2 regions of the Bariatricus sp. HCP28S3_D3 genome follow, and region 2 is predicted to be linked to the other one. Evidence: a T-box and tRNA genes for the amino acid it is inferred to sense, from the RefSeq annotation. Region 2 holds a T-box; the other holds one or more tRNA genes.

Region 1 (3,419 bases), on a different contig from region 2:
CTTCTCCGCTTCCGGTAAATCCAAGCCCTTCTTCTGTTGTCGCTTTCACGTTCACTCTGTCTCTCTCAATCCCCAAAGCACTCGCTATATTTTCCTCCATCTGCGCAATATGCGGACGCATCTTCGGTTTCTGCGCAATGATAGTGGCATCAATATTTTCTACAATATACAGATTTTCCTCCAAAAGGCCTGCCACATGTTTAAGCAGCTTCATGCTGGAAATACCACTGTATTTTTCATCCGTATCCGGGAAGTGCTTCCCTATATCGCCGAGAGCCGCAGCTCCCAGAAGAGCATCCATAATCGCATGCAGAAGAACATCTGCATCGGAATGTCCCAAAAGCCCCTTCTCATAAGGAATCTTCACTCCTCCGAGAATCAAATCTCTTCCTTCCGTTAGTCTGTGTACATCATATCCCATTCCAACCCGCATATCCCGTCTTCTCCTTCCCGATATGTACCTGATTCTTCTTTTTACGGCTCTTCTTCTGCCTCTTCATCTGTTTCTTCTCCGGAAGCAGTTCCCCATCCTTCCTCATCCATTTCAGAAAAATCGGGATCCTCATCCAGAGGCTCTGCGTCTTCGTCCATCATCACTTCACCATCATCGCTGTCCTTTCCATCGCCTGAATTTGCAGATTCATTCTTTTCATCAGCAACGGTCGGAGCTTTCCACACACGTTCCGTATTGTCAGTACGCGCCGGATTCCCGGTTCCTTCTGCCTCAACTGTGACCTCGTCAACGCTCTCATCATCGTCTCCGTTTACCGCGTCACCGGATGCTTCCTTTTCTGCTTTCATATCCTTCAGAAGTTCACGGATATTCAAAATCACTGTAGCAGCACCAAATACAATAAAGATGACTCCGAAAATGATCAAAACTGTCTTGTAGTTCGGGTTGCCCTGCATAACATCCATAATCAGTTTGACACCATTATATATCAGGTATGCACCTACAAGAATCATCAACGTCCTTCTCGTTTTTCCTTGCATTTTTTCTTCCTCCGTATTCTACATCATCACAACAATTACAGTATCCTCATGTAACTGAACTGTTATTCATTCTACCATACTTGAATTGAAATTTCCATGTTTTTTCGATTACGGCTTCTGTAATCCATGCCTCTTTATTCCTATCCCAAACACGTCAAATGGCATTCTCAAAAAAAATAATTTTTTTCAAAAAAAGTGTTGACATTTTGAGATCTTCGAGATATACTATAGAAGTCGGTTGCGGGAAAGCAACTTACAGAAATGGGATCATAGCTCAGCTGGGAGAGCATCTGCCTTACAAGCAGAGGGTCATAGGTTCGAGCCCTATTGGTCCCACTTCACTGAAAAGTGAATATGGCGGGATAGCTCAGTTGGCTAGAGCACACGGTTCATACCCGTGGTGTCGCTGGTTCAAATCCAGTTCCCGCTACTAAAAAGTCTGGTTTTCCAGACTTTTTTCTTGTTCAAAACAACGTGTTATTTCAGTTACGAAATAAAAAGCCGGGATCATCTCATTTCTGCGATCATCCCGGCTTATCTATTGATTATTGTTCTATCTATTACAGTATATTTCTATTACACAATTCCCTGAGCAGTCATAGCATCTACAACTTTTTCAAATCCTGCAATGTTTGCACCCACTACATAATTGCCTTTTGCTCCGTAACGTTCTGCTGCATCAGCCATGTTATGGCAGATATTTACCATGATGTTTTTCAGTTTCGCATCAACTTCTTCGAATGTCCAGCTCAGACGTTCGCTATTCTGAGACATTTCCAGAGCAGATGTTGCAACACCGCCTGCATTCGCTGCTTTACCAGGTGCAAATAATACGCCGTTCTCCTGAAGATATTGTGTTGCTTCGATGGTTGTCGGCATATTTGCTCCTTCTGCTACTGCAATACATCCGTTTGCGACAAGCTGTTTCGCATCATCAAGAAGAAGTTCATTCTGTGTTGCACACGGAAGTGCAATATCTACTTTTACAGACCATACACCGCGTCCTTCATGGTATTCTGAGTTCGGACGATACTTCTTGTACTCTGTCAATCTTGCACGATTTACTTCTTTGATCTCTTTCAGTGCTGCCACATCGATTCCTTCCGGATCGTATACCCATCCTGTAGAATCACTTACGGTAACAACCTTTGCTCCGAGCTGCTGAGCTTTCTGTGTAGCATAAATAGCAACATTTCCAGATCCGGATACTGCCACTGTCTTGCCTGCAAGCTCAATTCCGTTGAGTTTCAGCATCTCTTCTGTCAGATACAGAAGTCCGTATCCGGTTGCTTCTGTACGTGCAAGAGATCCGCCGTAGCTTAATCCTTTACCTGTAAGAACACCTTCGTAGAGTCCGCGGATTCTCTTATACTGTCCGAACATGTAGCCGATTTCTCTTGCTCCTGTACCGATATCTCCAGCCGGCACATCCGTGTCTGCACCGATATATTTGCAAAGCTCTGTCATAAAGCTCTGACAGAATGCCATTACTTCTCTGTCTGATTTTCCCTTCGGATCAAAGTCAGAACCACCTTTACCTCCACCGATCGGAAGACCGGTAAGAGAATTCTTAAAGATCTGCTCGAATCCAAGGAACTTGATAATACCGAGGTTTACGGACGGATGGAGACGAAGCCCTCCTTTATATGGTCCGATTGCGCTGTTGAACTGTACACGGTATCCTGTGTTAACATGAACCTGTCCCTTATCGTCTACCCACGGTACACGGAACTTAATCTGTCTCTCCGGTTCTACTAATCTTTCCAGAAGCGCATCTTTTCTGAATTTTTCTTCATCCGCCTCTACTACAACACGAAGAGATTCCAAAACCTCTTTGACTGCCTGATGAAATTCCGGTTCTGCCGGATTCTTTTTAACTACTGATTCAATTACCTCATCAACATATGACATACTACTCAATACCTCCTGTTCATTTTTTCAAATGCTTTTCATATTTACCAAATCAATTTCATTATGAAAACCACTGAATAACCTTTTTCCACTTTAAAACATCCTCTATACAATGTCAAGTTTTTTTTGCTATTTTTTGCCTGTATTTGAATATCAGAGCGCATTCTGTTTCACTTTATATAATATTTCTGATTATATTATTGATTTATATTATTTTTCCTGCAAGTATTCTTTGTATTTCCTGCACGTGCATTGCTACCATTCTGTATTTTTACAAAAAAGAACCATTTTCACACATCCATATTCTTAGCAATTTGCCATATCATATGTATTGTATGAAAACGGTTCTCATTTTATTTATATTACATCAAACAGACTTGTGACTTATTTAAAATACTTCACTCCGGATTCAAAAATCTTCATATCCTGCTCGCCGTAAATATTGACAGCTACACTGTCGCCGCGACGCTCTGAATGTGCCATCTTGCCAAGTACTCGTCCATCCGGGCTTGTAA
Region 2 (3,419 bases):
AGCTTCAGGGAGTAGATGCGGTTGAGAAATATGTGGAAGCAATCCGCCTGGAGCAGAGATTCCTTGGAAAACTTCCCGATGAGTATGTCAGAAGAACACTGGAAGAATATCAGTATGATTATGAAAGGCAGTTTTTCAATATCTGCAATATCGTGCTGCGGGGAATTCTTCGCCGTATGATGGGGGAGAATGTACCGGAGCCGGAGCACCTGGAAAGGGCGATAGAAGGGTATCTGAGAATTCTCGTGAAGGAGCAGTACAAAGACTCGAAGGATTTGCTGCGGTATCTCAGGGAAGATGTAAAAGATTTCTGTGTGGAGTTGAAACAGAGATAATTTCTATTGCGAAATAAGAACAAAGAGAGTAAACTGGACATAAATTTATCAAATGTGATAGAAGAGGGTGAAGAACATGGCAGAGATCAGACCGTTCAGAGGAGTCCGTCCGGCGCCGGAGCTTGCCAGAGAAATCGCAGCACTCCCGTATGATGTATACAGCAGCAAAGAGGCGAGAAAAATCGTGGAGGAACATCCGCTGTCTTTTTTGAAAATAGACCGTGCGGAGACACAATTTCCGGAGGGGACGGATATGTATTCGGATCAGGTATACGAAAGAGCCCGTGATACGCTTCGGGAAATGAAGGCAGAGGGGCAGCTTATTCAGGATGAGAATCCCTGTCTTTATCTTTATGAGCTTACCATGGATGGCAGGAGTCAGAGAGGGCTGGTGTGCTGTGCATCCGTAGATGATTATCTGAATCAGGTTATAAAAAAACATGAGAATACCAGAGAGGACAAAGAAATTGACCGGATTCGGCACGTCGATATCTGCAGTGCACATACGGGGCCCATTTTTCTGGCTTATCGTTCCAATGAAGGAATCAGAGAAAAGATTACGGAGGCGGTATCCCGGATGCCGGTGTATGATTTCGTGAGTGATGATGGAATCAGGCATCGTGTCTGGAAAATAGAAGAGGAAGAATGGAACCTGGATATCTGCAGACGATTCGGTGAACTGGATAGTCTTTATATCGCAGATGGACATCATCGGGCAGCGTCAGCTGTAAAGGTGGCGCTTAAGAGAAGAAAGGAAAATCCGGAATACACCGGAAAAGAAGAATTTAATTATTTTCTGGCGGTTCTTTTTGATGAGGCAGAACTAAGGATTCTGGATTATAACAGAGTGGTGCATCAGGTTCCAAGTGAGATTATTGGAAATCTTCCGGAGCTTCTTAAGAGCGGGTTTTGGGTTGAGTACACAGGGAAAGAAGAAATCCGGCCGCGGCAGAAAGGTGGAATTGCCATGTATCTAGAAGAAGGATGGTACCTTCTTAAGGCAAAACCGAAAATTTGCCCGGAAGATGCCGTGAGAGGTTTGGATGTTTCTATTCTTCAGGATCACATTCTTTCACCGGTTATGGGAATCCAGGATCCGAAGACCGATACAAGGATCCAGTTTGTCGGAGGAATCCGCGGCCTTAAGGAACTGATGAATATTGTGGATGGGGAGGAAAATGCAGTGGCATTTGCCATGTTCCCGACTTCTATGCGGGAACTTCTTGAAGTGGCGGATGAAGGGAGACTGATGCCGCCAAAATCCACATGGTTTGAACCAAAACTAAGAAGCGGAATCTTTATTCATGAGTTTTAGTGCACTGCCCCAGCACACTAGATTCTAAAGATTTTATGAATCTTTTATGAATCTTGATTTTCCATTCTTGACAAACCGGGGATTGAATACTATTATAATCAATAGTTATGAGAAAGGCAGAGAGAAAGAGGAGTATGTATTTAGGGCCGGAAAGAGAGGACCATTCACTGGCTGAAAGGTGGTTCGCGGGAAACGGATACAGAAGGTAGCTTTTGAGCCGGATATCTGAACGGGCGAGTAGGATATCACGGGGTGGTTTCCGTTACAGAACTATGAGATATATGAAGTATTAGAGAGACTTCATATAACAAAGGTGGTACCGCGTGATTACTACGCCCTTTACGTTTTGTAGAGGGCGTTTTTACATTCTTGGCGGAACCTTTATGAACACACAGAAAGTGAATGAAATTTGAGGAGGAAGCAATGAGTAAGAATTTGGAGAAAACATATAATCCGAAAGAAATTGAACCGAAGCTTTACAAAAAGTGGTGTGAGAAAAAGTACTTCCACGCAGAGGTGGACAGAGACAGGAAGCCGTTTACAACGGTGATGCCGCCACCGAATATCACAGGAAAGCTGCACATGGGACATGCGCTTGACAATACGCTTCAGGACATCCTGATCCGTTACAAAAGAATGCAGGGCTACAATGCACTCTGGATTCCGGGAACAGACCATGCGGCGATTTCGACAGAAGTAAAGGTTACGAATCAACTCAAAGCAGAAGGAATTGATAAGAAAGAGCTGGGAAGAGAAGGATTCCTTAAGAGGACCTGGCAGTGGAAGGAAGAATATGCCGGAACCATCGAGAGACAGCTTGAAAAGCTCGGTGTATCCTGTGACTGGGACAGAGAACGTTTCACCATGGACGAAGGATGTTCCAAAGCAGTAGAAGAAGTATTCATCCGCTTATATGAAAAAGGATATATTTACAAAGGCTCACGCATCGTCAACTGGTGTCCGGTATGTAAGACCTGTCTTTCAGACGCAGAAGTAGAACACGAAGAACAGGCAGGACATTTCTGGCATATCAAGTATCCGATCATCGGAACAGACCGGTTCCTTGAGATCGCTACAACGCGTCCGGAGACGATGCTTGGTGATACGGCGATTGCGGTACATCCGGATGATGAGAGATATACAGATATTGTAGGCAAGATGGTACTGCTTCCACTGGTTGGAAGAGAAATACCGATTGTTGCCGATTCTTATGTGGATAAAGAATTTGGAACAGGAGCGGTTAAGATCACACCGGCTCACGATCCGAACGACTTTGAAGTAGGAAAACGTCATAACCTTCCGGAGATCAATATCATGAATGACGATGCAACGATCGTAGAAGGCTATGGAAAATATTCCGGCATGGATCGTTATGAGGCAAGAAAGGCTATCGTAGCAGATCTGGAAGAACAGGGATATCTGGTTAAAATTGAAGAACATACACATAATGTAGGAACTCATGACCGATGCGGAACAACGGTAGAACCGCTGATCAAACCACAGTGGTTTGTTAAGATGGACGAACTGGCAAAGCCGGCTATCGAAGCAATTCAAAAGGGAGAACTGAAGTTTGTTCCGGAGCGTTTCAATAAGATTTACCTGCACTGGCTGGAAAATATCCGTGACTGGTGTATTTCCCGTCAGATCTGGTGGGGGCACAGAATCCCGGCTTACTACTGTGATGAATGCGGTGAGTTTGTAGTCGCAAGAGAGATGCCGGAGGTTTGCCCGCATTGCGGATGCAAACATTTTACACAGGATGAAGATAC

Evidence for each region. A T-box is a leader RNA that pairs with one kind of tRNA and senses whether it is charged. The one in region 2 lies ahead of ACTNB3_RS01160 (valine--tRNA ligase), so its partner is inferred to be a tRNA-Val.
Region 1: it encodes a tRNA-Val, which carries the amino acid that the T-box ahead of ACTNB3_RS01160 (valine--tRNA ligase) is inferred to sense. The anticodon was not compared.

The regions. Positions count from the first base shown of each region.
Region 1 is NZ_JBQHTK010000003.1:105,033-108,451, forward strand. Features, by position in the region: gene ispF (2-C-methyl-D-erythritol 2,4-cyclodiphosphate synthase) at 1-433, opposite strand, end outside; gene ACTNB3_RS04060 (hypothetical protein) at 475-993, opposite strand; tRNA gene ACTNB3_RS04065 (tRNA-Val) at 1,257-1,329, shown strand; tRNA gene ACTNB3_RS04070 (tRNA-Met) at 1,350-1,423, shown strand; gene gdhA (NADP-specific glutamate dehydrogenase) at 1,570-2,904, opposite strand; gene ACTNB3_RS04080 (phosphoribosylformylglycinamidine synthase) at 3,289-3,419, opposite strand, start outside.
Region 2 is NZ_JBQHTK010000001.1:249,844-253,262, reverse strand. Features, by position in the region: gene ACTNB3_RS01170 (DUF6179 domain-containing protein) at 1-335, shown strand, start outside; gene ACTNB3_RS01165 (DUF1015 domain-containing protein) at 412-1,650, shown strand; T-box leader at 1,761-1,993, shown strand; gene ACTNB3_RS01160 (valine--tRNA ligase) at 2,074-3,419, shown strand, end outside.